Linked DNA regions of Methylosinus trichosporium OB3b. The protein of the gene in region 1 interacts with the protein of each later gene in a pairwise test. Links are inferred from orthologs where the notes say so. Each region holds a gene or a part of one and is shown on either strand. Other genes may lie near its edges. The genes, in order: def and CQW49_RS17825.

What was found.
Region 2: the proteins of def (region 1) and CQW49_RS17825 interact in binary tests that used the Escherichia coli proteins (3 or more experiments, as listed by UniProt). The link is inferred for Methylosinus trichosporium OB3b from one-to-one orthologs.

Annotation. Positions count from the first base shown.
Region 1 is NZ_CP023737.1:4,051,698-4,067,183, reverse strand. The notes cover bases 12,746-15,486. They hold def (peptide deformylase), read right to left. Parts: upstream 14,516-15,486; coding sequence 13,976-14,515; downstream 12,746-13,975. Other genes in these bases: CQW49_RS19185 (4-(cytidine 5'-diphospho)-2-C-methyl-D-erythritol kinase), read left to right, coding at 14,943-15,486; fmt (methionyl-tRNA formyltransferase), read right to left, coding at 13,041-13,967; CQW49_RS19200 (TIGR02302 family protein), read left to right, coding at 12,746-12,962. Outside these bases: purC (phosphoribosylaminoimidazolesuccinocarboxamide synthase), read right to left, coding at 139-933; CQW49_RS19230 (DUF1476 domain-containing protein), read left to right, coding at 1,232-1,552; tRNA pseudouridine(38-40) synthase TruA, read left to right, coding at 1,614-2,354; CQW49_RS19220 (hypothetical protein), read right to left, coding at 2,368-2,682; CQW49_RS19215 (L,D-transpeptidase), read right to left, coding at 2,804-4,411; CQW49_RS19210 (RHS repeat-associated core domain-containing protein), read left to right, coding at 4,711-8,769; CQW49_RS24785 (hypothetical protein), read left to right, coding at 8,712-9,419; CQW49_RS19205 (class I SAM-dependent methyltransferase), read left to right, coding at 9,704-10,402; more of CQW49_RS19200, read left to right, coding at 10,491-12,745. UniProt on the Escherichia coli protein: Removes the formyl group from the N-terminal Met of newly synthesized proteins. Requires at least a dipeptide for an efficient rate of reaction. N-terminal L-methionine is a prerequisite for activity but the enzyme has broad specificity at other positions.
Region 2 is NZ_CP023737.1:3,747,228-3,762,791, reverse strand. Bases 6,885-9,703 are described here. They hold CQW49_RS17825 (aspartate-semialdehyde dehydrogenase), read right to left. Parts: upstream 8,902-9,703; coding sequence 7,867-8,901; downstream 6,885-7,866. Other genes in these bases: queE (7-carboxy-7-deazaguanine synthase), read right to left, coding at 9,443-9,703; CQW49_RS17820 (6-pyruvoyl trahydropterin synthase family protein), read right to left, coding at 9,069-9,446; CQW49_RS17830 (AAA family ATPase), read right to left, coding at 6,885-7,722. Also shown: CQW49_RS17860 (XRE family transcriptional regulator), read left to right, coding at 1-518; DNA repair protein RecN, read right to left, coding at 534-2,219; CQW49_RS17850 (outer membrane protein assembly factor BamD), read right to left, coding at 2,264-3,142; CQW49_RS17845 (sterol desaturase family protein), read right to left, coding at 3,289-4,092; CQW49_RS17840 (SulP family inorganic anion transporter), read left to right, coding at 4,332-6,011; CQW49_RS17835 (DUF4276 family protein), read right to left, coding at 6,030-6,617; more of CQW49_RS17830, read right to left, coding at 6,622-6,884; more of queE, read right to left, coding at 9,704-10,075; CQW49_RS24750 (DUF6678 family protein), read right to left, coding at 10,224-10,670; CQW49_RS17810 (c-type cytochrome), read right to left, coding at 10,883-11,251; CQW49_RS17805 (acetyl-CoA C-acetyltransferase), read left to right, coding at 11,495-12,670; phbB (acetoacetyl-CoA reductase), read left to right, coding at 12,837-13,562; CQW49_RS17795 (PAS domain S-box protein), read right to left, coding at 13,661-15,564.

The DNA.
Region 1 (15,486 bases):
TTGACCGCGGGCCTTCAGGCTCCCGTCAATTTCGGTGAAGCAATCCACTAAACCCGAGGCGCCCTCATCCGACCTCGCTTCGCGAGGCCACCTTCTCCCGCAAGCGGGAGAAGGAAGCGCGCTCGATCTTTCCGCCTTTTATTGTACCAGCTTGGGCTGGCTCGGGCGCGGCGCCTCGTTCTCTTGCAGAATGCCGAGGCGGCGCGCCACTTCCGTATAGGCCTCGACGAGGCCGCCCATGTCGCGGCGGAAGCGGTCCTTGTCCAGCTTGTCGTTGGACTTGATGTCCCACAGCCGGCAAGAATCGGGAGAAATCTCGTCGGCGACGACGATGCGCATCATGTCGCCTTCCCAGAGTCGTCCGCATTCCATTTTGAAGTCGACGAGGCGAATGCCGACGCCGAGGAAGAGGCCGGAGAGGAAGTCGTTGACGCGAATGGCCAGCGCCATGATGTCGTCGATCTCCTGCGGAGTCGCCCAGCCGAAGGCGGTGATATGCTCCTCGGAGACCATCGGATCGTCGAGCGCGTCGTTCTTGTAATAGAACTCGATGATGGAGCGCGGCAGCTGCGTGCCTTCCTCCATGCCGAGGCGCTTCGACAGCGAGCCGGCGGCGACATTGCGCACCACCACCTCGAGCGGAACGATCTCGACCTCACGAATCAGCTGCTCGCGCATATTGAGCCGGCGGATGAAATGCGTCGGCACGCCGATGTCGTTGAGATGCTGGAAGATGAATTCCGAGATGCGGTTGTTGAGCACGCCCTTCCCGTCGATCACCTCGTGCTTCTTGGCGTTGAAGGCGGTGGCGTCGTCCTTGAAGTGCTGGATCAAGGTTCCGGGCTCGGGCCCCTCATAGAGGACCTTGGCCTTGCCCTCGTAAATGCGGCGACGGCGGTTCATGGGGATCAACCGGGGCTTGAGAAAGTCCATCTGTCGGGCCGTGGCTCCCTCGGTTCGGCTCTCGGCGGCGTCGCCGGCCCGCCTTGCGGCGGTAGGACGTCGACCCGGAGCGGCGTTCGCAGCGGCCGCGGATGGAACGGGGTCCTATCCCTTTCCGGCGGCGGTTACAACCCGCGACGGGAGTCTAGCCGAATCGGCGAGCGGTTACAACTTGACTGAATTTTTATCAATCGGGGTGAACGTCATTAGCATTCCACCCTAAATCCGAATATAGGGCGCATGCCTCGCGAGCGCTTCTCGCGAGGCGGCCGAAACAGTCGAGGTCCAGATGAGCACGTTCGATAAGCGTGAGGAATCCTTCGAGAAGCGCTTCGTTCACGAGCAGGAGCTGCAATTCCGCGCCGAGGCCCGGCGCAACAAGCTGTTCGGCTTGTGGGCGGCCGAGCAGCTCGGCAAGAGCGCCGCCGAGGCCGAGAGCTACGCCGCGGCGCTCGTCGCCGCAGAGGCCTCTGCCGATGCGACGGAGCTGGTCTTCGCCAAGGTGAAGGCCGATTTCGAGGCGGCGGGCGTCGCGCAGTCGGACCATCAGATTCGCCGCACGCTCGACGAATTGCTGGAGACCGCCAAAGCCGAGATCAAAGCCGGCTGACGCATTCACGACATTCGAGAGAGGCCGACGCCGGCCTCTCTCTTCCAGCTCCCCCTGCTCAATGCCCCGCTTCGCGCTCATCATCGAATATGACGGCGGCCCGTTCGTCGGCTGGCAGCGCCAGGAGAATGGCGTCTCGATCCAGCAGCGGCTCGAGGAGGCGGTCGCGGCGCTCGAGAGCGGCGCGCGGCGCGTCGTGCATGGAGCGGGCCGCACCGACGCCGGCGTGCATGCGCTCGGACAGGTCGCCCATGTCGATCTGACGCGCGACTGGCGCGCCGACCGGCTGCGCGACGCGATCAACGCCCATCTGCGTCCCGACCCGATCGCCGTGCTGGAGGCGCGCGGCGTCGCCGAGGGCTTCGAGGCGCGTTTTTCGGCGGTGCGCCGTCACTATCGCTACATCATCGACAATCGCCGCGCGCCTTTGACGCTGCAGCGCGGCCGCATGTGGCATGTGAAGCGCCCGCTCGACGCCGCGGCGATGCATGCGGCGGCGCAGCTTCTGGTCGGCCGCCACGACTTCACGACCTTCCGCTCGACCGAATGCCAGGCCGAATCGCCGATCCGCACGCTGGAGCGGCTCGACGTGCGCCGCGAGGGCTCGCTGATCGAGATCACGACCTCGGCGCGGTCCTTTCTGCACAATCAGGTGCGCTCGCTGGCCGGCTCGCTGGAGCATGTCGGCTCCGGCCGCTGGAGCGCCGCCGATCTTCGCGCGGCGCTCGAGGCGCGAGAGCGCGCCCGCTGCGGCCAGGTCGCCCCGCCGCATGGGCTCTATCTCGTCGCCGTCGATTATTGAGCAGGCGCCCCGCTCACTCGATGCCGGCCTCGCGATTGCGGGCGTTGACGGCCTTGCGCAGCTGGTCGTTGATCGCGACCGGATCGGTCGGCGAAGGCTTGGCCATCAACAGCGCGCCACGCACCACCGAGGCCTCCTCGGCCGTCAGCACGACGGGCCCGGCCATGAAGGCGGCGTTGGGGAGCGTATGCAGAATGGCGCGCTTGTTGGGATGATCCTTGACCTCGACGACGCCCTCGGCGACCGGCTGGCCGTCGATGCAGACGAAAGGACCAATGACCTCGACCTTGCGGCCGTCGGAGGTCTCACGGATGAACGTCTTTTCCATCGATTTTTCTGCTCATGCTGGTGAGTTCGGAAGGCCGGTCCTCGGCCGAGCAGAACGAAGCAATCAGCGTGCCGCATAGCCGTCCCGCGAGCCCGAGCCGGACTCGCGGGATGCAATGAGGTCATCGCAGCTTCACCGTCAGATCCGTGCCGACGGCGCCGGTCTCGACGCTCGGCGGCTGATCGGAGACGATCAGCGAGCCGCCGAGCCACAGGCGCTCGGCGATGCGGTCGCGGACGTCCTGCGCGATCTCGATGCGGTCCAGCGCCTCGGCGGGACTCGACGCCGGGCCGCGCGATATTGAGCGCTCCTCGACCAGCCCCTTCTTGCGGCGCTCGCTGCGCGCCTCGGCGTAGCGCGCCGGCAACGAGACCACCGACCATTTCAGATCCTTGCCGCCATTCTCCGTCGCCGTGGCGATGAAGAGATGCGAGCCCAGCGCCATCTCCGGGTCGCGAATCGTCGCCGGCGCCTCGAACAGCGGCGTCAGCCCCTGGCGCACATAGACCTTGCGGTCCTTCTTGCTGACCAGAACCGAGATCGGCGTGGTGCGCAGCCGCGCATCCTTTTCCGCCTTGCTGGCGGCGGCGACGGCGAGGGTCGCCTCCTTCGAGCGCCGCACGGCGTCCGAGAATTCGGCGGCTCGGGCGGCCGAGGCGGCCTTGGCGGCGTCGAGCTGCGTCGTCGCCTCGGCGAGCGCGGCCTCGGCGGAGGTCTTGGCCACCGCCGCCGCCTCCTTGGCGGCCTCGGCCTTGCCGTCGCTCACCGGCGCTGTTTCGGGCGTCGCCGAGGCGACCGCCGGCCGCTCGGCGGCGGTGCGCGCCGTCTCGAAGCTCTTGGCCGCCGCTTCCGCCTTGCTCTTGGCGCTCGCCTGCGCCGCTTCGGCCGCGCGCAGATCCGCCGCGGCGCGCGCGACATTCTGGCGGGCGCCGGCGATGGCGGCGTCGGCGTCCTTGGCCGCCTGCGCGGCCGCGGCCGTGTCGGCGGCGGCCTTCACGATCAGCCTGTCGGCGAATTTACGCGGATCGAGCAGCTTCGGCTCGCTCGCGTCGCTCACGGTCGCGCCGTCGGTCGCGGGTTCCGCCGCGGCCTCGATCTGCATCTTCGGCGAGGGCAGCGAAGGATGCGAAATTTCGGTCGGCGCCACCTCATGCGGCGAGATGACGACGCGCTCGCCGATGCGCGTCAGGCCCCAGAGCTTGGAGGCGAAGCCGCCCGGCAGACGAATGCAGCCATGCGAGGCCGGATGGCCGGGCACGACTCCGAGATGCATCGCCACCCCGGACCAGGTGATGCGCTGCATGAACGGCATGGGCGCGTTGGAATAGAGGTTGGAATGATGCATGCGCTCGCGGCCGATGATGGTGAACATCCCTTCGGGCGTCGGATGGCCGGGCATGCCGGTCGAGACCATGGAGCGCTCGACGAGGCCGTTGTGATTGTAGATGGAGATGCTCTGATTGCCGATCGAGATCACCGCGAACAGCGGACGATCCGGACTGGGCGCCTCGACGCGCTTCTCGCGCGCCGCAGGCTTGGCGCGCCGGCGCGCCTTGCGCGCGGGCGGCGCCTCGGCGGCGGGAGGCTCTGGCTGGAGCGCCACATCCTCGCCGAACGCCAGCGCCGGCCCCGGCTCGAGCCAGAGAGCGGACGCGGCGAACGCCGCAGCGAAACCAGAAACAACGCAGGCGACCCCGCGGCGACGCGCCACAGCACAAACTCTCGACATGATCCGAAGTCTCCCAAACCCAGACTTTCGGCTTAACGCTCGAACCCGCCCCGCCGCAGGCGCGATCGATCGAGGCTTCGCACGACTTGGTTAAGGATTCGCAACCGGGTTGCGCTCGAGACGCGGCTTCGTGGCGCGAGCGGCGGCGGCGTGGAGCCATGAACTCGAACATGAACTTGACAATAGCCGAGCGGCGAGTCTTCATAGTGGAGGTCAAGCTGGTCGGCGACGCTCTACTCTGAAAAACTTTTTTTGCATTTAGCGCGCAGTTTCAGCAGCAAATTTCGGAGGCCAGTTATATGAAAAAAAGGATTTCACGATTCGAGCTTCTTGTCGCGATCGTTTTCGGCGCCTTGATGTCTGGGCTCGGCTTTCCCGGCGACAGTCACACGCGCAGCTCCTTGTGGTCGATCCCGGTGATTGGGTCCGCGTATGCGGAGACTGTCGGTGGTGAAGACCTTGGTGTGGAATGCGACAGCCCCCCCTGCCGTGTCGCGGCCGGCGCGCGTCCGACCACGGCGCTCACGAGCTTCATCGAGGATAGTTCTGAGACCACCTACATCGACGGTCGGATCAATTACGCAACCGGCAACTCGTTTTGGACAGAAACCGATTATACGACGGCCGGAAATTTCCCAATCGTGCTCGCCCGCTACTACAACAGCCAGCGCGACCCTTTCAGTCAGATGCCATCATTCGGAGACACATGGAGTTCTTCCTACAGTCGCTCGATAACCCTCACAAAAGACATACGCAATTGGGTCGAATACCACACCGCTCTCGTGACGCGCGACGACGGACGAATCTTAAAATTCAAGAGGACCGTCTGGGTTACCGGCCCCGAGCCGTGGTCTGCGCCGGCCAACTCCAGCTACCGGCTGGAGGGCGGTGGTGGCGGTGAGGAATACAGACTAATCACCGATAAAGATGAAACCGAAATATATAACACATCTGGACAGCTTATCTCTGTCACTGATCGCACAGGCGTCAAGATTGCGATCGGATATGACGGCTTGCAGCGTCTTTCGACAGTTAGCGACGTCTTCGGTCGTACGCTGACATTCACATATAACGGAGCGTCATTCCAAATTTCGGAGGCTCGGACGCCGGACGGGGGCGTCTACAGATACGAAATTGACTGGACTAACTTCCAACTGAAAATGGTTCAGTTTCCGGATCAGTCAAAGCGATACTACCAATATGACCGCTCTTTGCTGGCAGACGTATTGGACGAGAACGGCTCTAATTATGCGCATTTTTCTTATGACCAGCTTGGACACGCTGTTTCTACGGAGAGCGGAGACGGAGCAGGAAAGTACAGCCTGGATTACAGCGGCCTGCCATCGAACTCTGTCACGGTCACGACGCCGCTCGGCGCCGTGAAAAATTTCAACTTCGTGAAAATCGACGACTTGGCGAAGACGCTCGAAGTACGACGGCGTATTTGCGCCACTTGCCCCACAGTGCTGAGCGACGCGAGAACTTATGATGACCACGGTAATCTGACCAGCTACACTGACTTCAACGGCAATCGGACGACGATCGCCTACGATGGGGCCCGTCATCTGCCCACTTCCAAAACGGTCGCCGCCGGAACGGCGGTCTCGCGCACGATCACGACGGAATGGCGCACCGATTTCCGCCTACCGGCGAAAATATCCGACTATCAGCGTGAAACCACCTTCACCTACGACGCCAAGGGAAATCTGCTCACCGAGACGGTCGCTTCTGGGTCTTCATCGAGCACACGCTCCTACACCTACAACACATTCGGCCAAGTACTCACCGCAACGGACCCACTGGGCCGAGTGACAAAATATGCCTATGACGCCATGGGCAATCTCACGAGCGAGACCAATCCCCGCGGCCATGTCACGGCGTATACGAGCTATGACGCCAATGGCAGACCGCTGACGATCCAAGACCCGAACGGCGTCGTCACGACGCTGACCTATAATTTCCGCGGCCAGATCACCTCGCGCGTCACCCTCGGGCAGACGACGACCTACACATACGACAAGGCCGGCCAGTTGATTAAGGTTCGGGAACCTTCGGGCGCCGGGCAGGACTTCGGCTATGACGGAGCGCACCGGCTCACCGACATGCGCGATAGAGCTGGCAACCACCGCATCTATACGCTCGATGCCGCTGGTGGTCGGATCAAAGAAGAGGTCTTCGATCCGAACGGCGCGCTCCTTCGGACGCACAGCCGCACCTACGACAGCTACGAGCGCCTGTCCGAAGACTTCGGCGCGGCGGGCCAAGCTTCGAAATCCTGGTATGACGCCAATGACCGCGTCATCAGCTCGAAAGACAAGAACGGCAATGTCACGAATTTCACCTATGACGAACAGAACCGGCTCACGGAGACCCGGTGGCCGGACGCGAGGAAGATCCGCAACGCCTATGACGCCAACGGCCGCCTCGCCAGCGTCACCGACCCGCGCGGTCTGGTGACGCGCTACGCGTATAATTTTCTCGACCTGCGGGAGAAAATCACCAGCCCCGACACGCATGTCACCACCAAGACCTATGACGCCGCCGGCAATGTGCTGACCTCGACCGACGCTCTCGGCCAGACGACGACTTACCTCTATGACCAGCTGGGCCGGGTGGTGAAAGCGACCTATGCCGACGGCTCCAAAGCGACCTATGTCTATGACCAGGGCGACTATGGGATCGGTCGCCTCACCTCCATGACCGATTCCACCGGAACGACCAGCTTCGCCTATGACGCCTTCGGCCATGTGGTGCAGAAGACCCAGACCATCGGCGCCGTCTCGTTCACGACGAAATGGTATTATCACGCGACCAACGGGCGCCTCATCGGCCACACCTATCCGTCTGGTTTCAAGCTTCTCTATTCCTACGACAGCATCGGGCGCGTCAGCGCCATCACCCTCCAGCAACCGGACGGGACGACGCGGTCGACGCTGATCGGCGCGATCTCCTACGGCCCCTTCGGGCTCGTCACATCTTGGGATCCGAATGTTTCCGGCGGCGGCTCCTATGTCCGCAAATTCGATCTCGACGGGCGCATCAAGACAATCACCTCCCCGACCGGCAACAGGCTGACCTATGCCTTTGACCCCGGCGGGCGCATCACGTCGATCTCGGAAAGCAACCTTGCGGTCAAGAGCTTCTCCTATGACGTCAACGACCGCCTGACCAGCTATGTCCGCGGCTCGAATTCGATCCTCTATGAGTATGACGCGACGGGCAACCGCACCTCGGCCGGGGACGCCGCCTATACGATCGTGCCGACCAGCAATCGTATGAGCGATGTGACGTACAGCTCGGGCACGACCCAATCCTTTGTCTGGGACCAGGTTGGCGGGCTGCGGAACCAGGCCGGCGTGTTCTCCTTGAGCTATGACGCGCGCAATCGCCTCGTTGCGGCCAAGGTCGGCGCGCTGACGACGAGCTATGGCGTCAATGATCTCGGCCAGCGCGTGACGAAGAACGGGGCCAGCGGACTGGTCGAATATGTCTACGACCTTTCCGGCCATATCATCGGGACCTATGACGCGAGCGGCGCGGCGACGGAGGAGATCGTCTGGCTCGGCGACCTGCCGGCGGCGACGCTGCAGGGCGGCGCGGTCTATTTCATCATGCCGGATCATCTCGGCGCGCCGCATGAGATCGTCAATGCGGCGAACGCCCGCGTGTGGTTCTGGGACCACGACCCGTTCGGCAATGGAACGCCGACGGCGGCCGCGGGCTTCTCGCACGACCTGCGCTTCCCGGGCCAGATCTACGATTCCGAGACGCGCCTGCACAATAACGGGTTCCGCGACTATTCCCCCGCCCTCGGCCGCTATGTCCAGAGCGACCCAATCGGGCTCGACGGCGGGATCAACACCTATGCCTATGCGAAGAACAACCCGCTCAACCTCACAGATCCGACCGGGAATAACCCTATTGCTGTTGGAATTCTGACATGTGCTCAAAGTTCTTTGTGCAGTGCTGCCGTAGCTGCGATCGGAACTTGGTGGGGAACGAGGACAATTGCAGTTTCTCAGGGAGATCGATATCTTTCTGCTCCCCCTCCTCCAAATGAGGGGGATTCGGCTCCGCATGGAGCGGCAGATCATAATAAGGCAATCGACGATAAAGTGGCGGAGATAAAGGCGGAAGGCGCGAGAGATATTCGTAAAAATCAGGCCCAAGTTGACGCGGAGGGAAACAAAGTCGGCAGCAATCGCCCGGATCTGCAGTGGACCGATTCACGAGCGCGACGGCATGTGCTGGAGGTTGGCCGCAACAATGCACGCCTTCAGAGGCAGAAGGATAGAATTTCATGCAACGACCCAAACTGCGACGTCACGACAAAATACATCGGTCAACCGAACAGATGAGTATCCTCACCGCATACGAGAACTTTACTTTCTCCATCATACCTTGCGATCTGCATGTGGCGCGCGAAATGATACGGAGACAGGGCGCTCAATGGGAAAACATATTTGAAATTGATGAGGATGTGCACCGGGATGTCAGAATTATATACGATTCACCGGACGGCCCAAAGCGATATCCTTCTATTAACGTTGGAATTTTGTTGAGTGAGGTGGATGGAAACGATGGAAAGAAAACATTATTTGTCAGCAGTGTGACAGACGGATATTCGTCGATGATATTCTGCATTTCAAAGCTTATTCCTGGAGCGCATTTTAAGTTTGATGTGTCTCGCCCCGATTTGTTATATCCAGGAAACGCGATCCGTGTCCTCGAGGATGGAAAAAATGTTCGCACAGTCTATAGCATGCGTGACGGAGAGCGTTGGGTCTTCTTCGAGAATGGTCATCCATTTCCGTTTGAAGAGACTGACTTGTACCTTGCTCGTCGAAAAAGGGATCGCCTTACCCCAGAGATCATTTCGACCTACCTCGAGCGGATCGGCTACGGTTCACTGAAGCGAGAGTTTTGGATCAACGCTACCGCACCGGCGCGCTTGTTGGCTATGAGCAGTTTTAGGTTTTGTCGCCCCGATGATAATATAAATACATGAAATAATTACGAATTATATATATTTCCTGACAAGCTGGCGGCGCAATGGTCGCTTCGCGCGCCGCATGAGATCGTCGATGCGGCGAACGCCCGAGTGTGGCTCTGGGACCATCACCCGTTCGCTCGCGATCTTGCCAATCTTTCCAGGCGTCTTATGCTCCAAGCCGTTTTTGTGAAGCCCTGGTCGGGGCGCCGGAGCGGCTCGATCGGCGGCTTCGTCGATACTTACGCATATTGACGGCGCTGTCGTCGTCGCGGCTCCGAAAGCCCGGGAGAGTCATTGCAATGCTGGATTTTTCACACACGAAAATCGATTTCCGTCGATCGATCTTCAGCTACGACAAGGTGCTGGCCGCGATCGATGTCCTTGTCGGCCCCGCTATTCGCAAGAGAGCCGTTCGCAACAGCGCCGCCCTCGCGAATGAGACGAAAAGAGGGGGCTATCTCGATATCGGCTGCGGAGCCAACGCCCTCCCCGATTTCTGCAATTTGGATTACAGATGGGCCCCCGGCGTCGACATCTGCTGGGATGTGACGCATGGGCTGCCGTTCCCCAATGAATTCTTCGCCGGCGTGTTCACGGAGCATATGCTCGAGCACCTCGCCTTCGCCGACGCCCTGGCGCTGCTGGCGGAAACCCGCCGGGTTCTGCGCGCCGGCGGGACATTGCGCGTCGTCGTTCCTGACGGCGAGCTGTATTTGTCGGAATACGCCAAGCACTTGGCCGGCGGCGCTTCCAGCATGCCCTATGCCGAATATGACGCCGCGAATTTTCCCTTCGTCACGCCGATCATCAGCGTCAATCGCATCTTCAGAGAGCACGGACACCAGTTCATCTGGGACCATGAGACTCTGCGGCTCGCTTTGCTCGGGGCCGGGTTCGCCAAGGTCGAAAAACGCGCCTTCGGCGAAGGCGCAGACCCGAAGCTGCTCTGCGACAGCCCGAGTCGCCGGCTCGAATCCCTCTATGTCGAGGCGAGCTGAAATTTCGCTCCCGCTCGCCCCTCGCGCCGAACCGGCGTAGACTGCGGCCGGACCGCGCGCCCTGCCCTCGCCGCATGTGGCGCGCTAGATGTCGCAGATCGCCGCCGCCGGCGGGACGGGCCATGGAGCAGGCGTCATGAACTTCGCCCGGAAACGAGACCCTTCGCGGCCCCAGGCCTCGCCGGCGCTGGAGCGCCTCGTGCGGCGCGCGCTCGCCGCGCTCGCGCTCGAGCGGGGCGCGCGCGTGGCGGCGGCGCTCCTCACCCTGCTGCTCTTCTTCCTCGCCCTCTCCTTCTCGGGCGTGTGGCGGGAGCTCGGCCCGAGCCTGCGCATGGCCGGCGTCGCCGCTTTCGTCGCCGCGGCCGCATGGGTCCTTTTGCGCGAGGCGCTGCGCGGCCCGCCGCGGCGCGCGCAGGCGATGGCGCGGCTGGACGCGGCTCCCGGCGCCGAGCATCGGCTCGCCTCCTCGCTCGAGGACAGTCTCGCCGGCGCGCACGACGCGCCGACGCGCGCGCTGTGGGATCTGCATCGCCGGCGGCTCGAGCACAAGCTCACATCGCTCGCCCCGCCCCGGCCCGAGCCCGGCCTGCCGCGCTTCGATCCGCTGGCGCTGCGCGCCGCCGCGCTCGTCGCCGCCATCGCCGCCGCTTTCGTCGCCGGGCCGGAGCGCATGCCGCGGCTCCTCGCCGCCTTCGACTGGGACTCGGCCGGCGCCGACGGCGGCGCGCGGATCGACGCCTGGCTCGACCCGCCCGCCTATACCGGCCGCTCGCCCGTCGTGCTGCCGCGCGGCGGCGCGCGCGTCGCCGCGCCAATCCATTCCACTCTGGTGGTGCGCAGCTTCGGCGGGCGCGGCGTCGCCGCGGCGGGCGCCGGCCTCACGCCGCTGCCGCAGCGGCCGGCGCGGCCGGGGGCGAGCGAGAGCGAGGAGACGTTCAAGCTCGACGGCGAGGCCACCCTGTCGCTGCGCGGCGGCGGCTCATTCGATCTCTCCGTCATCCCCGACCGTCCGCCGACCATCGCGCTCGTCGACCCGCCCCGCGGCTCGGCGCGCGGCTCGCTGACGCTCTCCTACCGCACCGACGATGATTATGGCGTCGCCGCCGCCGAGGCGACCGCGGCTCTGCCGCCCGCCGCCGGCCGGCCGCCGCGCTCGCTCTATCCGCCGCCGCGCCTGCCACTGGCTCTGCCGCCCTCCCCCGCCGGGCTCGGCGAGGCCAAGGCGACGGTCGACGTCTCCGATCACCCCTGGGCCGGCGCCCGCGTGCTGCTGAGCCTCGTCGCCCATGACGAGGGCGGCAATCAGGGCGTCTCGGAGCCGGTCGAGACGGTGCTGCCGCAGCGCCGCTTCACCCAGCCGCTGGCGCGCGCGCTCGCCGAGCAGCGGCGCAATATCGCGCTCGACCCGGACCACGCCTCGCGCGCCCTCGTGGCGCTCGACGCGCTGAAGCTGGGCGCCGCTTTGTTCGAAACGCCCTCCGCCATTTATCTCGGCGTCGACTCCGCCAAGAACCGGCTCGAGCGCGCCCGAGACGACGATGATCTGCGCGAGGCCGCCGATCTCTTATGGGCAATGGCGCTCAGCCTCGAGGAAGGCGACGCCGGCGAGGCCGAGCGCGAGCTGCGCGCGGCGCAGCAGGAACTGCGCGAGGCGCTCGCCCGCGGCGCCGGCGAGGAGGAGATCGCCCGCCTCACCGAGCAGCTGCGCAGCGCCATGCAGGCGTTTCTGAACAGCCTCGCGAAAAGCGACAAGCAGGCGCCGCCGCAGGCCATGGACCACGACGCGCAATCGCGCGCCATCGGCGAGGACGAGCTGCAATCCATGCTGAACGAGATCGAGAAGGCGGAGCGCGCCGGCGATCTCGCCGAGGCGCAAAGACTGCTCGACGAACTGCAGAACGTGCTCGAGAATCTGCAGCCGGCCCAGGCCGGCCGTCCCGATCCGCGCGCCCAGGCGATGGGTCATGCGCTCGACGAGATCGACAAGTTGACGCGCGAGCAGCAGCAATTGCGCGACGAGACGAGCCATGGCGCCGAGCAGAAGAGCGCCAAGGGCCGGCCCTCGGCCGAGGCCGAGACGCGCGGCCGGCAGCGCGCGCTGCGCGACCGGCTGGAGAAGGAGCAGGAGCGGTTGCGCCGGTCCGGCGAGCCGGCGCCGCAGGATTTCGCCGACGCCGAGCAGGCGATGAAAGAGGCGGAGCAGGCGCTGGGCGCGCCCGGCGAGGGCCGGGGCCGCGCCGTCGACGCGCAAGGCCGCGCGCTGCAGGCGCTACGGCGCGGCGCGGATCAGCTCGCCGAGCGGATGCAGGGCGAAGGCGAAGGCGAGGAGGGGCCGTCTCGCGGCCGCCGCGCCGGTCTCGGCCAAGGCGAGGACTCCGATCCGCTCGGCCGGCCGAGCGGGCGCCGACGCGCCCAGGATTCGCGCGCCCGGCTCGATCCGCTGGGCCTGCCGCCCGCCGTCCGCGCTCGCCGCGTGCAGGAAGAGCTGCGCCGCCGCCTCGGCCAGCCCGAGCGACCGGCCGACGAGCTCGACTATTTCGAGCGGCTGCTGAAACGATAAAGATCAGCCGATTCTCGACGCGCATTCCTTCTCCCACTCGTGGGACAAGGAAGCGCCCCTGCCACGAGCGCCCTCGAACTATGACAGCGCCTGACCCCGCGGCAGCGGGCGCCCGCGCAAAAACGCCTCGATCGGCATGGGGGCCTTGCCGCCGCGTTGAACCTCGACGAGGCGCAGCGCGCCCTCGCCGCAGGCGATGAGGCCGCGATCGTCCAGCGCTTCGCCGGGCGCGCCCTTCCCTTCCTCGATCTTCGTGCGCAGAACTTTCACGCGCTCGACGCCATGGCCGAGGTCGCTCTCGAAAAAGGCGCCGGGAAAGGGCGAGAGCCCGCGCACGAGATCGTGAAGGGCGCGCGCCGGGAGGCGCCAGTCGATCCGCCCCTCGTTCTTGTCGATCTTCTGCGCATAAGTGACGCCCTGATCCGGCTGCGGCGTGAAGACGAGCGCGCCGCGCTCGAGATCGCGCAGCGCCTCGGTCATCAGCTCGGCGCCGGCCATGGCGAGCGCGTCATGCAGTTCGCCGCAGCTCATATCCGGGCCGATGGGAACACGCGCGGTCGCCGCGACGGGGCCAGTGTCCAGCCCCGCCTCCATTTTCATCACCATCACGCCGCTCTCGGAATCGCCCGCCATCACGGCGCGCTGGATCGGCGCCGCGCCGCGCCAGCGCGGCAGCAGCGAGCCATGCAGATTGAGGCAGCCCAGACGCGGCGCGTCGAGCGCCGCCTGCGGCAGGATGAGCCCATAGGCCGCGACCACTGCGACATCTGCGTCATGGGCGGCGAAGAGGCGCAAGGTCTCCTCGCCGCGAAAATTCTTCGGCGTGAACACGGGAATCGACAGAGACTCGGCCAGCCGATGCACCGGCGAGGGCTTCAGCCCCATGCCGCGCCCGGCCGGCGCCGGCGCGCGCGTGTAGACGGCGACGACCTCGTGACCGTCGGCGACGATCTTCTCGAGCAGCGGCGCGGCGAAATCGGGCGTGCCCATGAAGACGACGCGCATGGCGTTGTTTACGCCTCGACTTTGTCCGCCACCGGCGGCTGCGCGCGCGCGGCGGCCTTGACGAATTTCTTGACGACGCGCTCGCGCTTCAGACGCGAGAGATGATCGATGAAGAGCCCGCCCTCGAGATGATCGATCTCATGCTGGAGCACAGTGGCGAGCAGGCCGTCCGCCTCGATCTCGCAGGTCGCGCCCTCGCGATCGAGGAAGCTGACGCGCACCCGCGCCGGCCTCTGGACCTCCTCGAAATAATCGGGAACGGAGAGGCACCCCTCCTGATAGACGCCGAGCTCCTCGGACGCCCAGACGATCTGCGGGTTGATGAACACCATCGGATTCTTCGGCTCGTCGCCGCGCGTCGCGTCGGCGACGAGGATGCGCTTGGCAACCGCGACCTGGATCGCCGCGAGGCCGACGCCCGGCGCGTCGTACATGGTCTCCAGCATATCGTCGAGAAGCTGCCGGATCTCCGCGTCGATCACGGCCACCGGCTCGGAGACGAGCCGCAGGCGCGGATCGGGCAGGGTGATGATGGGTCGAATGGCCATTGGTGCGCCTGGTCGCTTGCGGTCCTGCCGCCGAGATAGGATTGCGCCCGCGCTTCGTCAAATCGAGGCGCGGCGTTCGGCCGCGAGCATAGGCTGATTTCGCGGGCGATGGTAGCGGCAGGCGAGCGGGAGCCGAGCGGCGGCGGTATCTATTGACGACGAAAGTGAGCCTCATCACTGCGAGTGTAACGAAGCAATCCAGCGCCCGTGGGGCGGCATCTTTCGATATTTCGCGGCGGCTCGCTTCGTCGCGCTTAAACTGGACATCTCCTCACGCGCGCCAGCGCCGCCTTAGCCGGATGTTCGCCGTTGTCGCGCCGCGGGAAAACGCCTAACATGGCTGCGAGGGACGACGCGCGAACCATTTGTTCACCAACGCGAAAGGAGCGGATCGTCCGCCTGCCGAAAAGGAATGGACAGCCGCTCGATGCTAGCGACGCGCGCCCCCGCGAAGATCAATCTCACGCTTCATATCCTCGGCCGCCGCGCGGACGGCTATCACGAGCTCGAGAGCCTCGTCGCCTTTTCCGGCGGCGGCGACGCGTTGCGGCTCGCGCCCGGCCCCGAGCTTTCGCTCGCGGTCGACGGCCCGACCGCCGCCGCGGCTGGCGTCGGCGACGATAATCTGGTGCTGCGGGCGGCGCGGCGGCTCGCGGAGCGCGTCCCCGGCCTCACGCTCGGCGCTTTTCGGCTCACCAAATATCTGCCGGTCGCGGCCGGAATCGGCGGCGGCTCCTCGGACGCCGCCGCGGCGCTGCGCCTCCTCGCCGCCGCCAACGGCCTTTCCGCCGACGATCCGCGGCTGATGGAAGCGGCGCGCGCCACGGGATCGGACGTGCCGGTGTGCCTCACGCCGCGCGCGCGCTTCATGCGCGGCGCCGGCGAGGCGGTCGGCGCGGCGCTCTCTCTGCCGCCGCTGCCAGCGGTCCTGCTCAATCCCGGCGCGCCGGTGGCGACAGCCGCAGTGTTCA
Region 2 (15,564 bases), 300 kb from region 1 along the record:
GACGCATAGCGGAAGTGGCCGGCGTCTCGCTCGACTGGCTCGTCCTCGATCGCGGCGCGCCCGTATTCGAGCAGGAAGGCGAGCCGCCGCCCTTGCCGGCAGGCCCGGATATGGCGATGATCCCGCATTCGCATGTGCGCCCGCGAGTCGCGGAGCCAGCCGATTCGCGCAGCGCCCTCGTCGAGAAGCTGCCGTTTCCGCGCGCCCTGCTGCGCCGGCTCGGCCTCGGCGCGGGCGAGGTCGAGTTCGTGCGCGCAGTGGGCGATTCGATGGAGCCGACGATCGACGACGGCGCTCTCGTTCTGATCGACCGCACCCGAAAAGAGATCGCCGGCGACGCGATCTACCTCGTGACGCTGGACGGCGAAGCACGCCTCGAGCGCGTGCGCCGGAATATCGACGGCTCCATTTTGCTCATCTCCGACAATAGAAGATACGACCCGGAGCATGTTCGGCGACAGGATGTCGAGCGGCTCGCTGTGCATGGCCGAGCGTGCTGGACGGAAAAGCGGCTCTGATCCCTCGTCTTCCGCTCACCCCGCCCCTTCCAGCAGCCGGGCGGCGGCGGCGCGGGCTTCGTCGGTGATGGTCGCGCCGGCCAGCATGCGGGCGATCTCCTCGCGCCGCTCGGCCGCCGCCAGCTCGGCGACGCGGGTAGCGACCCGGCCGGCCTCGGCCTTTTTGCCAGCGCCGGCCGCGCTCTTGGCGATGCGCAAATGACGGCTCGCGCGCGCCGCCACTTGCGGCGCATGCGTCACCGTCAGCACCTGGGCGCGCTGCGCGAGCCGCGCGAGGCGCTGGCCGATGGCGTCGGCCACGGCGCCGCCGACGCCGGTGTCGATCTCGTCGAAGACGAGGGTCGGGACCGAGCCGCGGTCGGCCAGCACGACCTTCAGCGCCAGCATGAAGCGCGCGAGCTCGCCGCCCGAGGCCACTTTCACCAGCGGGCCGGGCCGCGAGCCGGGATTGGTCTGCACCCAGAACTCGACCCGGTCATATCCGTCCGGCCCGCCATTCGTCGGATCGCTGACGATCTCGGTGCGAAAATGCGCGCCGTCGAGGCGCAGCGGCTTCAGCTCCGCATCGACCTGCGCGTCGAGCTTCTTGGCCGCCGCCCGCCGCGCCGCGGACAGTTTTTCCGCCGCGCGCGCAAAAGCGGCGGCGGCGCGCTCGACCTCCTGCGCCAGAGCGGCGATGCGCGCTTCTCCGGCGTCGAGCGCCGCGAGCTCGCCGGAAAAGCGCTCGGCCAGCGCGGCGAGATCGTCGACGGCGACCTGATGCTTGCGCCCGGCGCCGCGCAGCGCGAACAGACGCTCCTCGATGCGCTCCAATTCGCGCGGGTCGAAATCGGCGTCGGCGAGCGCCTGCTCCAACACCTGCTCGGCGACGCCGAGCGCGTCGAGCGCCGCCGAGATCGCCCGCGCCGGCGGCTCCAGCAGCTGCGGGGCCTGCGGCAGGCGCCGCTCCAGCCGCCGCGACGCCGCGGCGATCTCCGAGGCCGGCGAGCGCTCTCCTGCGAAAGCCGCGAGCGCGTCGCGCAGATCGCCGGCGACTTTTTCCGACCGCTGCATGGACTGGCGCCGCTCGGCGAGCAAGGCCTCCTCGCCCTTCTGCGGCGCCAGCGCCTCCAGCTCCTCCACCGCATGGCGCAGATAATCGGCCTCGGCCCGCGCCGCGGCGACTCGCGCCTCCTCCTCGGCCAGAGATTTGCGCGCCTTCTGCAGCGCGCCATGCAGCGCGCGCGTCTCGGCCGCGAGGCCGGTGTGGCCGCCATGAGCGTCGACGAGCGCGCGATGCGCGCTCGGATCGACGAGGGCGCGGTCGTCGTGCTGGCAATGGATCTCGACCAGCTCGGCGCCGATGGCGCGCAGCGCCTGGGCGCTCACCGGCTGGTCGTTGACGAAGGCGCGCGTGCGTCCGTCCGCCGTCTGCACCCGGCGCAGCACCATCTCCTCGCCGGTGTCGAGGCCGAACTCACGCGCGGCGACATGAGCGGAATGCAGCGGCGGCAGGTCGAAGACGGCCGTCACCTGCCCCTGCGTCTCGCCGGCGCGCACCAGAGCGGCGTCGCCGCGCGCGCCGAGCGCCAGCAGAAAGGCGTCGAGCAGGATGGATTTGCCGGCGCCGGTCTCGCCGGTCAGCGTCGTCAGCCCCGACGCGAAGTCGAGATCGAGCCGATCGATGAGAACGATGTCGCGAATGGACAAACGGACGAGCATGAGCGCACTACTTCACTGCCGGCGCTCGCCGACCGTCGCTCCGGTCAGCTGGCGCCCAGCGTCTTGCCGATCTTGGAGAGCCAGGAGCCCTGATGCTCCTGCGGCGCCACGCCGCCCGTCGCGAGCAGCTCGTGAGCGTCCTTGTACCACTGCGAATCGGGGAAATTATGCCCCAGAATGGCGGCCGCCGTCTGCGCCTCGTTGACGATTCCCATAGCGAAATAGGCCTCGGTCAGACGATAGAGCGCCTCCTCGGCGTGGCGGGTCGTCTGATATTTGGCCAGCACGTCGTGGAAACGGTTGACCGCCGCCGGATAATTCTTGCGCGTCAGATAGAAGCGGCCGACCGACATGTCCTTGGCGGCGAGCTGATCGCGCGCCACCTGGATCTTGTATTTGACGTCGGCGACATATTCCGACTTGGGGAATTTCTCGACCAGCTGATTGAAGATGACGAGCGCCTTCTGCGCCGTCTCCTGGTCCTGCATCACGCCAGGCACTTGATTGTAATAGGACATGCCGGCGAGATAGTACATATAGGGCGTCTCGGGCGAGGTCGGGTAGAGCCCGATATAACGCTGCGCCGAGGCGACCGCATCATCGTAGCTCGGCTTGGAATATTGAGCGAAAGTCTGCATCAGCAGGCCTTTGCGCGCCCAATGCGAGAAGGGATATTGCTTCTCGAGCTCGCCGAACTTCTTCGCCGCGGTCTCGTAGTCCTTCGCCTCGAGCTTGGCGAGGGCCTGATTATAGATATCCTCTGCCGGAATGTCGGGCAGCAGCTCGGTCTTGTATTTCTCACCCGAGAACAGGCCGAAGCCGTTGGAAATGCTGTCCATGATATCGGCGCGGGCCGGCGCGGCGGCGAGCAGCGCCGCAAGGGCGATGGCGAAACGGCTTGACGGTCGTGAAATCATCGGCATGTCATCTGCCTCATCGGCATTCGCAGGGCTCGCATTTTTGTAAACCATATCGGCGCGCGGCGCCACTCGGCCCGCCGACGCAAGATGACGAGCCGCATCGGGCGAGATTATGGCCGATGCGCGGCGGCTCGATCGGTAATCTTCCGTCAGGCCATCTCCTCCCGCACCCGCTGGCGCGCGCGCTCGGGCACGAGATCCCAGCGGGTGCGAAAGATCGTGTCGCAGAGGCCGGGACTGCCGAAGCCGTCGGAAAAGCTCACATTGCCGCGCGTGTGGTGATTGCCATGCGCGATGCTGGAGGTGAGATGGTCGAGCACGGCGTTCAGCCGCCGGCGCCAGCCGCTCGCCGCCGGATCGCGGAAGGCGACGCCGAAATCATAGCCCGAATGCTCATAGAGTCCGCCGAAGGCGCCGAGGCAGGGCACGACGAGATGGAACAACATGTTCGAGCCGCCGCCGCCGACCAGAACGAGAGGCAGGAGATAAGGCAGGGTGATCTCGAGGAAGAAGTCGGGCGCCGATTGATAGCAGGCGCTGATCGCCTTGCTGGCGCCGGTCGTGTGATGGAGCGTGTGGCCGAGCGGGCGCATCAGCGCCGGATGATGCATCAGCCGATGCGAGGCGTATTGCACGATATCATGGCCGACGCCCATGGCGGCGAGCAGCAGCGCCGCCCCGGCGAGCGAAAGCTCGGACGAGCCGACGAAGGCGAGGCCGAAATATTGCGTCGCCAGCATGGCCGGCAGCAATATCGCCGTCTGATTGAGCAGCACGCGCGGCAGCAGCCGCCGATAGCTCAGGCGATCGAGATCGCGCGTCTTGAAGCGCGCGAGCCGACGCGTCCGATCGCACCATTCGAACGCCAGTCCGACGCCGTGAAAGGCGATCATATGGACGAGCCAGGCGAGCAAGGACAGCGGCAGGGCGACAGCGAGCGGATCGAAGGACATGAAGGCGAGTTCCTGGCGGGAGCCGAAACGACGCGTGCGCCGCAAAGCGCGCCGAGCGACTGAACTCATCAGTTCATAGCCGAGTTCTGGGCCATTTTGAAGGCCTCTGTGACGCGCGCATTGTCGCGCGCGCCCAACGGCTTGCGCGTGGCGGGCCGGCGGGCCCGTCGACCACGGAGCGCCGCGCCCTAGATGCGACGGAGCGGCCGCCTCTCGAGCCGTCTCCCGGAGCCAAGGTCATGCCGGCGCGCGGATTCTCGCTGTTCTCGTCGCTCCGCCACGCCGCCTGGCGCGCCGATCTCGCCGCCGGCGTCACCCTCGCCGCCATCGCCATTCCCGAGCAGATGGCGACGGCGCGGCTCGCCGGCTTTCCGCCGCAGATCGGCTTCTTCGCCTTTCTCGCCGGCTCGCTCGCCTTCGCCGCCTTCGGCGCCAATCGCTTTTTGTCGTCGGGCGCCGATTCGACCATCGCGCCGATCTTCGCCGGCGCCCTCGCTCTGCTGGCCGCTCGCGGCTCGCCGCAATTTCTGGCGCTCGCCTCCTTCCTCGCTCTCCTCGTCGGGGCGATCCTCGTCATCGGCTTTCTGCTGCGCGCCGGCTGGATCGCCGATCTCCTCTCGGTTCCGGTGACGACGGGATTTCTCGCCGGCATAGCGATCCATATTCTGATCTCGCAGCTGCCGGCGCTGCTCGGCCTGCCGAGCGTCGAAGGCAATGAGTTCTATCGGGTGAAGGAAATGGCGAGGCATTGGCGCGAGGTCGATCCGGCGACTCTCGCCATCGGGCTCGGCGCGCTCGCGACCATCGCCCTCGGCGAGAAGATCGCCCCGCGCCTGCCGGCGGCGCTGCTCGCGCTCGCCGGCGCGAGCCTCGCCGTGCGCTTTTTCGATCTCGAGCGGCGCGGCGTCGCCGTGCTCGGCGCGGTGTCGACCGACGTGCCCCATCCGCGCTTTCCCGAGATCGCGGCGGCGGATATTCCGCATCTCGTCGGCCTCGCCATCATCATCGCCATGGTGATCATGGTGCAGACGGCGGCGACCTCGCGCTCCTTTCCCAATGAGGAAGGGCGCGCGCCCGATGTCGATCGCGATTATCTCGGCGTCGGCGCCGGCTGCCTCGCCGCCGGCCTCGTCGGCGCCTTCGCCGTCGACGCCTCGCCGCCGCGAACGGCGATCGTCGCCGCGACCGGCGGGCGCTCTCAGCTCTCCTCCATCGTCGCCGCGCTCGTTATCGGCGCGCTGCTCCTCTTCGGCGCCGCGCTGCTCGCCCATGTGCCGGAAGCGGCGCTCGCCGGCGTGCTGCTATTCATCGCCGCGCGCATCTTCCGCCTGCATGTGATGCGCGACATCGCCCGCAAGACGCGCGCCGAGCTGGCGCTGGTGGCGCTGACCATGGCCGCGGTGGTGGCGCTGCCGGTGCAGACCGGCGTGTCGCTCGCCATTCTCCTGTCGCTGCTGCATGGCGTGTGGACGACGACGCGCACGCGGCTCATCGGGCTCGAACGCGTGCCCGGCACATCCATCTGGTGGCCCTGCGGCGGCGACGGAGCCGGCGAGCGGCTCGCGGGCGTGCTGGTCGCCGGCTTCCAGGCGCCGCTCTCCTTCCTCAACGCCTATGGTTTTCAACGCGAGCTGCGCGAGGCCATCGAAGCGAGCGCGCCGCGCCCGAAGCTCGTCGTGCTTGAGGCGAGCAATATCGTCGAGATCGATTACACCGCGGCGGGCGTGCTCGCGCGGACGATCATGGATTGCCGCGCCGCGGGCGCGGAGGTCGCGATCGCCCGGCTCGAATCGGTGCGCGCGAAAGACGCGCTGCAGCGATTCGGCGTGATGAAGACTCTCGGCGAAGGAAGGCTGTTCCGCAGCGTCGACGAGGCGACGCGGACACTGGCGCCGGAGGCGGACGTCATCGACCCCTGATGGCGATGACGCGTCGGCTCATGTCAAAGCCTCACGAATTCGTCGGCTCGCCTTGGCCAAGCTCGGACTTCGGCCGGAGGCCCGTTCCGCCGACCAACTCGTTCGAATGAACTCACATAATCTCGAATTATAGCCGAATCCCTGCGACGCCGCGGCGCCTTTCATCGGCAAAAGATCATCGCGCAAGTCCCTCGGCGCGGAGCGAGCGAGGCGCAAGAGATATTGCTTGGGATCTTGCAGAGATTCGGGCTCTGCATCAATCTTCTGCGGGGAAATGTGAAGGAACATCCCCATTCCTTCTCTGTCCGCCAACAGCCATGCTTCGACCTCACGAACCGCCACACGAAAAACGAGATTCGGCGGACGAACTTTCGCGCCGAACCAGTCGCGCATCAGCGCAGGCGGACAGGACGCCGCATCCAGGTCGGTGAGAACGACGACCGGCGCTCTCCTCGCCGTTTCGCAAAACTTATCGATGCTTCGGCGAAGATAGCCATAGCCGTTCTTGCGAACGGCCCGAACGCCTGCTTCGCTTCCCCCGGCCTCGATGACGAGCCGACAGACCACGGCCTCGCTCAACTCGTCTTCCGTCGCGACGAGCAGCATCGGCTCAGCTCAACGCCATCTTATGCAAATCTTCTGGGTGCGCTTTCGGTAGCAGAATCTCGGCGGGCGAATGCCCTTCTCGCATCAGAACGAGTTCGTCGTCCGAGGGCGGTTGAACGATCGTTCCCTCTTGAACGCGCTGGAGACGGAGAACGCCTCTTCCATCGATGCTCTTGTTATCGAGCAGCGCCTGACTATGCGTGCTGATGATGATCTGTCTTTGTCGCTTCTTCGTCGAGCGGCGAACCTGCTCGATCAGACGCGGAAGGTTGCGAACGATCTCCTCGTCGAGAGAAAGCTCGGGCTCTTCCAGCAACAATAAGCCATCTCCTTCCATGAGAAGCCAGAACAGCGCTATCAGCCGGAGCGTTCCATCCGAGAACTGGTCCTCCCGCTGCCACCCCGCACCGGGGCGATGATGCGCATATTTGGCCTCTAAATGAGGACGTCCGGTGATCTCGTCGCGGACGAATTTCAATTCCTCGAACTGAGGAACGGCCACCGACAGCGCCTTTTGGATGCGCGACAGCCGGGAGCTTCTGACTTTTGAACTCGATTTGGCGACCCGCTCGAGAAAGGCCTGACCGAACGGATCGCTTTCGACGGTCTGCCCGCCGATCGCGCTTCCGAACTTGACCAGTTGCGGAACGAGATGCAGATAAGCGATCTCGCTGAATTGATCGGCGAGTTCTCTGAATTCGGAGTTTGTCTGAATTTGCTCTAAAGAGGTTTGCGTCAGCCGCTCCCGATCGAGAAGGTCGTTCTCGTCGGGTCGTCGAAGCGGGCAGCTCTCTTTACCATCGACGAATTTGTATACTTCTTCAGCGGCAATGATCGGCCGCTTAGCGCCGCTGCTTTCAGATTTGAGCGCGAGAACATACCTCCAGAGAGGCGTCGGATCATCGAATTTTTCAGAAAGATGAACCTCTATCACGACCTCTGGCTTGCTGCGCGCGTGCAAGCAACGCAGCTTCTTCAGCCCCCCGCGATCGGCTATGGCTTTCTGGATGCCGCCGCCCTGAGCCTTGGCGATATCTCTCAGGAAACGGAACACGTCGAGCAGGTTGGATTTCCCGGTCGCATTTGCGCCGAGCACATAGGTCACGTCCAAGAGCCTCGCTTCTGCGTGCTGGAAGTTCTTCCAATTCTGAAGCTTGACTCGAGAAATCAGCATGACCTATGCGCCCGCCCGATATCTTTATGCGTGTCTCTCGCTTTAGACGCCAGCCACGAAAAACCAGAAGCCCCTTCACGCAGCCTTCTGCTTCGGCGCGATCAGCTTCCGGTTCATCAGCACCTCGGCGATCTGCACCGCGTTCAGCGCCGCTCCCTTGCGCAGATTGTCGGAGACGCACCACAGGACGAGGCCGTTCTCGACAGTCGGATCGTCCCTGATGCGCGAGACATAGGTCGCGTCCTCGCCCGCCGCCTCGTGCGGCGTGATGTAGCCGCCGGGCTCGTGCTTGTCGATGACGAGCACGCCCGGCGCCTCGCGCAGAATATTGCGCGCCTCGTCGGGCGACAGCGGATTCTCGAACTCGATGTTCACCGCCTCGCTGTGGCCGATGAACACCGGCACGCGCACGCAAGTGGCGACGAGCTTGATCTTGGGATCCAGGATCTTCTTCGTCTCGGCCACCATCTTCCATTCTTCCTTGGTGAAGCCGTCCTCCATGAAGACGTCGATCTGCGGAATGAGGTTGAAGGCGATGCGCTTGGGAAACTTCTTCGATTCGAGCGGATCGGAGACGAAGATGGAGCGCGTCTGGGCGAACAGCTCGTCCATGCCCTCCTTGCCGGCGCCGGAGACCGATTGATAGGTGGAGACGACGACGCGCTTGATCTTCGCCGCGTCATGCAGCGGCTTCAGCGTGACGACGAGCTGCGCGGTCGAGCAATTGGGATTGGCGATGATGTGCTTCTTGGTGAAGCCGGCGGCCGCGTCGGCGTTCACCTCCGGCACCACCAGCGGCACGTCCGGGTCCATGCGCCAAGCCGAGCTGTTGTCGATGACGACGCAGCTCTGCGCGCCGATGCGCGGCGACCATTCGCGCGACACGTCGCCGCCCGCGGACATGAGGCAGATGTCCGTGTCGGAGAAGTCATAGGTGTCGAGATGACGGCATTTGAGCGTCTTGTCGCCGAAGGACACCTCCGTCCCGATCGAGCGGGACGAGGCGAGCGCGACCACTTCCGAGACCGGAAAGCGGCGCTCCGCCAGAATGTCGAGCATCTCGCGGCCCACATTGCCTGTGGCGCCCACGACGGCGACCTTGAAACCCATGGGACGTTCTCCTCGTGCCCCGCCACGACGGCGGCGCGGCGAAGCGAGCCTGAAGGCTCGCGGTCCAGTTCCCGCCCCTCGGACCGCGGGCCTTCAGGCTCGCTGACCGCGCAACCTGTCGACTGTCGGGTTATGGCCGCGACCGGTCGGAATGTCGAGCCCCGACGTCAGCGCTTGCGCAGCACGCAGCCCTCGTTGCAGGTGTCGCGGAACACGCCGACCTCGAAGATCGCCGGCAGGTCGGCCTCGAGGTCGCGCCAGATAAAGACGCAGAGATTCTCGAGCGTCGGCTTGCCGAGACCGTCGAGCTCGTTGAGGAAGGAATGGTCGAGCGTCTCGCGCAGCAGCGCGAGGCGGCGGCCGAGCTTGCCGAGGTCCATCACCCAGTCCTCGCCCTCGACCCGCGGCCCGCGCAAGGTCACCCGCACGCGGAACGAATGTCCGTGCAGATTGCGGTAGATTCCGCCGGTCGGGTGCTCCGGGTCGCACAGAGCGTGCGCCGCCTCGAAGCAGAACTCCCGATAGACTTCGAACTCGAGTGTCATCTCACCCCGATCGTCTTGTGCGTCTGCAGCGAGAACCGCCAGCGCGGATGCGCGAGGCAATAATCGACCGCCGCCCTCGTATTCTGCGCCGCCTCCGGCCCATCCATGGGCTGGAGCAGGAAATGGTCGAAGGCCAATCCCTCGAACAGCTCCGGCTCGGCGCCCGGCTGCGGATAGACGAGCTTCAGCTCGTCGCCGGAACTCTGAACCAGCGGCGCCCCGGCCTTGGGGCTGACGCAAATCCAGTCGATCTCGCTCGGCGCGGCGCGCGTCCCATTGGTCTCGATCGCGATCTCGAAGCCCGCATCATGGAGAGCGTCGACGAGCGCCGCGTCGATTTGCAGCATGGGCTCGCCGCCGGTCAAGACAACGAAACGCCGCTCGCGCTCCCCTCCCCAGAGGCCGGCAAGATGCGCGGCCAGCGCCGCGGCGGTCTCGAACCTACCGCCGCCCTCGCCGTTGGTCCCGACGAAATCCGTGTCGCAGAAGCGGCAGACGGCCTCGGCCCGGTCGATCTCGCGACCACTCCAGAGATTGCAGCCGGCAAAACGGCAGAAGACGGCGGCCCGCCCGACGTGGCGGCCCTCCCCCTGCAGCGTCTTGAATGCCTCCTTGACCGCATAGGCCATGATGTCGGGTCCGGCTCCGGCGATGCGGCCTGATTAGGGCCTCGCGCCGGCCGGGTCCAGCGCGGCTGTCCTCGACGTTCTCGCCGGTGGGGCGGTGAGCCTCGGAGCGAGCGATCGATATCCCGCTTTCAAACGGCGAAGCCCCACCTCAACAAGGAAGGGTCTCGGTCACATGCCCTATGATCAATAAACCGGCTGCTGATATCTGCGCCGGATATTTTCCAAGCTTATCAATCATATTCTTGATTGATTCTACGTCCTGCTCAAGCTTTCCGTCTGGAACGCCCGGATTGCCCCTCTTGTATTTGGCTATACGGGGGATGAGCATCCATTCGATCGACCGCAGAGGTATCGGGCCGAAACACGCAAAAGTGTCGACCCAAGGCCGCGGCGGGTATAGAGCCATCGGGAAATAAACTCTTTGTTCTTCTGAAACGTCGATAAATTTCACGAGGCAATATTCGAGCCGCCGCTCGGGTTCGTTCAATATTGAAAGCAGCTTTCGCCATTTCGTGTCCGACATGAGCGAAGCGTGCGCGCGCGCCCGAATCACGCGACCGACGCGCTGAAGCTCCTCGCGCCCATGTGTGGCCATGCTGCACCTTCCGAAAGCATCGGGTCCCGTCGGCTAAAAGATAGCAGGACTGCTTTGCTTTGAAAACAATCGTTTCAACATCGACGTGTCGCTCGATCTGCCCGAAGCGGCCAGCTCCTCGGCGCAACCGGCGAACGAGAACGGTGGGGCCGAAAGCTTCGTCCTCGGCAGTCGCGACGAGGCGCGGGACTGCTGCGGCGCGCCGCCTCTATCTACCCGTTCCTCGGCCGGTCGTCTTTGTCGATGCCGGGCTCCGGAGGGCGCGGGCGCGGGTCGAGACTGCGGATATAGGAGACGATGTCGTCGATCTCGCGCCGCGACAAATGCATGTCGGGCATTTTCGGATGTGGATCGACGAGGAAATTGGCCAGCGCCTTGGCGTCCTCGCGGCGATGGGCGATGTCGGCGAAGCTCGGCGCGTCGGCCATGGCCCGCTTCTGCCCGTCGGTCACCAGATGGCAGGAGGCGCACCAGCGCTGAGCGATCCGCTTGCCATGGGCGGCGTCGCCGGCCGCGAGGGCCGGAAGGGCGGCGATGATCACGGCCGCTGCGGCGGCGATCGCGAATTTTTGTGGCGCCATTGGCTCTGTCCTCCCCTGTGGCGACGCCGGACGCCGCCTATCGATTCGGCATCAGAACATGATTTATCGCGCGAGAGAATGCGGCCGAGGCGCGCGAGGGACGCGCCGCAAGTCATCTCCACGAGGGGCGCGCGGCGATTTGTTCGCCCGCGGGCGCTTGACGAGCCTCGCCGCAAAATGCTCAAGGTGCGCTCGAGTGGCGTCCGCGGGCGCCTCGCAAGCTCGACCTAGCAGGAGATCGACATGACGACGGAAATCGTGATCGTTTCCGCGGCGCGTACCGCCGTTGGATCGTTCAACGGGGCGTTCGGCGCGACGCCGGCCCATGAGCTCGGAGCCGTCGCGGTGAAGGCCGCCATCGAGCGTGCGGGGCTCGCGCCCGCCGACATCGATGAGGTCATTCTCGGCCAGGTGCTGGGCGCCGCGCAAGGCCAGAATCCGGCGCGCCAAGCGGCCATCAAGGCCGGCGTGCCGCAGGAGAAGACCGCTTTCGGCATCAATCAGGTGTGCGGCTCGGGCCTGCGCGCCGTGGCGCTCGCCGCCCAGCAGATTCAGGCCGGCGACGCGAGCGTGATCGTCGCTGGCGGCCAGGAGAGCATGTCGCTGTCGCAGCACTCCGCGCATATGCGCGCCGGCACCAAGATGGGCGACGTCAAATTCGTCGACACGATGATCGTCGACGGCCTGACCGACGCCTTCAACAATTACCACATGGGCATCACCGCGGAGAATGTCGCGGCCAAGTGGCAGATCAGCCGCGCCGAGCAGGACGCTTTCGCCGTCGCCTCGCAGAACAAGGCGGAAGCCGCCCAGAAGGCGGGAAAATTCAAGGACGAGATCGTCCCCTTCACCGTCTCGACCCGCAAGGGCGACGTGATCGTCGACCAGGACGAATATATCAAGCATGGCGTGACGCTCGAGGGCGTCGCCAAGCTGAAGCCGGCTTTCACCAAGGAGGGCACGGTGACGGCGGCCAACGCCTCGGGCCTCAACGACGGCGCCGCGGCGCTGGTCGTGATGTCGGCCGCGGAAGCGGCGCGGCGCGGCCTCACCCCCCTCGCCCGCATCGCCTCCTGGGCGACCGCCGGCGTCGATCCGTCGGTGATGGGCTCCGGCCCGATCCCGGCCTCGCGCAAGGCGCTCGAGAAGGCGGGCTGGAAGATCGGCGATCTCGATCTCGTCGAGGCCAATGAGGCCTTCGCCGCGCAGGCGCTGGCCGTGAACAAGGACCTCGGCTGGGATCCGGCGATCGTCAACGTCAATGGCGGCGCCATCGCCATCGGCCATCCGATCGGCGCCTCGGGCGCGCGCGTCCTGACGACGCTGCTCTATGAGCTCGCGCGTCGCGGCGGCAAGCGCGGCCTCGCCACGCTGTGCATCGGCGGCGGCATGGGCGTCGCGCTGACGATCGAGCGCTAGAGCGCTTTCCGATCGAACGGCATCGTTCGATCGACCAGAATTCGCTCAAACGAAAAATGCCAGAGCGTGATGCGATCCAATCGGATCGGATCACGCTCTAGATATCGGACCGCGAGCCTTCGAGGCTCGCGGTCCGGCTTTTTGACATTCGATGAAGGAGGACGAGGTGGGCAGAACAGCGGTTGTGACGGGCGGAACGCGCGGCATCGGCGAGGCGATTTCCAAGGCGCTGAAGGCGGCAGGCTATAATGTCGCCGCGACCTATGCGGGCAATGACGAGGCGGCGAACAAGTTCAAGGACGCGACGGGCATTCCCGTCTATAAGTTCGACGTGTCGGACTATGACGCCTGCGCCGCCGCTCTCGCCGCCATCGAGACGGACCTCGGCCCCGTCGACGTTCTGGTCAACAACGCCGGCATCACCAAGGATCGCCTGTTCCACAAGATGGAGCTGGCGCAGTGGCGCGCGGTGATCGACACCAATCTGAACTCGCTGTTCAACGTCACGCGCCCGGTCATCAACGGCATGCGCGACCGCGGCTTCGGCCGCATCATCGTGATCTCGTCGATCAACGGCCAGAAGGGCCAGGCCGGCCAAACCAATTATTCCGCCTCCAAGGCCGGCGACATCGGCTTCGTCAAGGCGCTGGCGCAGGAGAGCGCGGCGAAGGGCATCACCGTCAACGCCATCGCGCCCGGCTATATCGCCACCGAGATGGTGAAGGCGGTGCCGCAGGAAGTGCTCGACAAGCACATCATCCCGCATATCGCCGTCGGCCGCCTCGGCGAGCCGGAGGAGATCGCCCGCGCCGTGGTGTTCCTCGCCTCCGACGAGGCCGGCTTCATCACCGGCTCGACGCTGACGATCAACGGCGGCCAGTATCTGACCTGATCCACAGGGTGGATTTGCTTCTCGAGAAGCGAGCCTGAAGGCTCGCTCTTCCGAGGCTTCGAAATGGAGGACGCAGCCCTGGAGCGGGGCGCGTCCCCTCACTCCGCCTCGGCATAGGCCGCGTCGCCATGCTCGCCGGCGAGCGGCAAGGTGAAGCTCAAGATCGCGCCGCCGCCGGGGTTGGACTCGGCCCAGAGCCGGCCGTAATGCGCCTCGACAATGGCGCGCGAGACCGCGAGGCCGACCCCGAGACCGTGGGTCTTGGTGGTGACGAAGGGCTCGAACAAGAGACTGGTGATCTCCTCCGAGAGTCCCGCGCCGGTGTCGGCGATATCGGTGCGGATCATGCCGCCCTCGAGCCGCGTCGAGATGACGAGCTCGCGCCGCTCGGCGCGCTGCATCGCCTCGACGGCGTTGCGCTCGAGATTGATCAGCACCTGCCGCATCTGCGCGCGATCGACGATGACGCGATCATTGGCGGCCGCGAGCGCGATCGTGACCGCGACCTTCGCCGTCGTCTCATCGGCGCCGGCGACGCCGCTGGTTTCCTCTATGATCCGATGCAGGCTCTGCAGCGTCTTGTCCGGCTCCGCGGCGGCGACAACGCCGCGCAATTCGCCGATGATCTGCGCCGACCGCATGACCTGGGCGACCGCGCGCTCCAAAATTCGCTCCAGATCGACCGCCACCCCCTCGCCGCGCCGGACGCGCTGCAGAAGCCTTCGCGCCGTGCCGAGATAAGCGGCGATCGCGGACAGCGGCTGATTGACCTCATGGGCGACGCCGGCCGCCACCTGCGCCATCAGATCGAAGCGATCGACACGCAATTTATGCATCTGCGCTTCGGCGCGGCGGCGCTCGGTGAGGTCGCGCAGGAAGCCGATGAAGAGGCGGCCGCCTTCGAACGGCGCCTCGGTGATCGTCAGCTCCAGCGGAAAGGCCGAGCCGTCCTTTCTCCGCCCGACGAGCCCCCCCACCTCCGGCTCCGCGTCCCTGGCGGCCGGCCAATCGGCGAGAAAGCTCCCCGGCTCCAGCGCCTGCGGCACGAAGAGGCCGAACGGACGGCCGATCGCCTCGCCCGGCTCATAGGCGAACATGCGCAGAGCCGCGGAGTTCACCGACAGGATGACGCCGCTCTCGTCCAGAGTGACGATGCCGTCGACGGCGCTCTCGACCAGCGCCCGCAGATGCGCCTGACTGGCCATCGCCTCGCGCTCGCAACGCTTGCGCTCGCTCACGTCGCGCATGGTGCGGGCGAAGCCGCGCAGCCGTCCGCGGTCGTCGCGCAGCGGCGAGACCTGCATCTCGACCGGGAAGGAGGTCCCGTCCTTGCGCAGACATTCGCTCTCGCCCTTGTAGCCGCCATGCGCGACCGCCGAATCGAGCTCCTGCGCCGCCGCGCCGCGCCGATCCTCGGGATAGAAGACCGCGACGTCGCGGCCGACGATCTCCGCCGCCGTCCAGCCGCATATGCGCTCGGCGCCGAGATTCCAGCTGGCGACGCGCCCCTCGGGATCGAGAGTGAACAAGGCCGTGTCGGGCGCGCCTTGCGCCATGAGACGGAAATATTCCTCGCTCTCGCGCTGCGCCTGCCGCGCGCGATGGGCGGCGACATTCTCGATGACCTCCCATTGGCCGTTGCGGCGCATCAGCGCGAAATCATGACGTGCGATGACGTCCAATACTTCCGATGCGCCGCAGCAGGACAAAGGATAGGAGCATAGCGACAGAATTCGTCTCGAGGAGACCAGAGAACCGAGCCGCGTTTCATATTTCGCTATATGCGGCCATTCCTCGGCGCCGAACTCGAAGGCGTTGCCGGCGACGCGCAGCCCCGCGAAGCCGCGAACGGACGCTTCCTCCAGCTTGTTTTCCAGCACGCGCAACGCATGCGCGCCGTCGAGCCGGCCTTCATGGAGATAGACCGCCTCGAAGGGCGCGATTTCGATGAGGCCGGCGGCGCGTCCTTTGCGCAATTGCGGCGAGAGACGTCCCAGAGCCG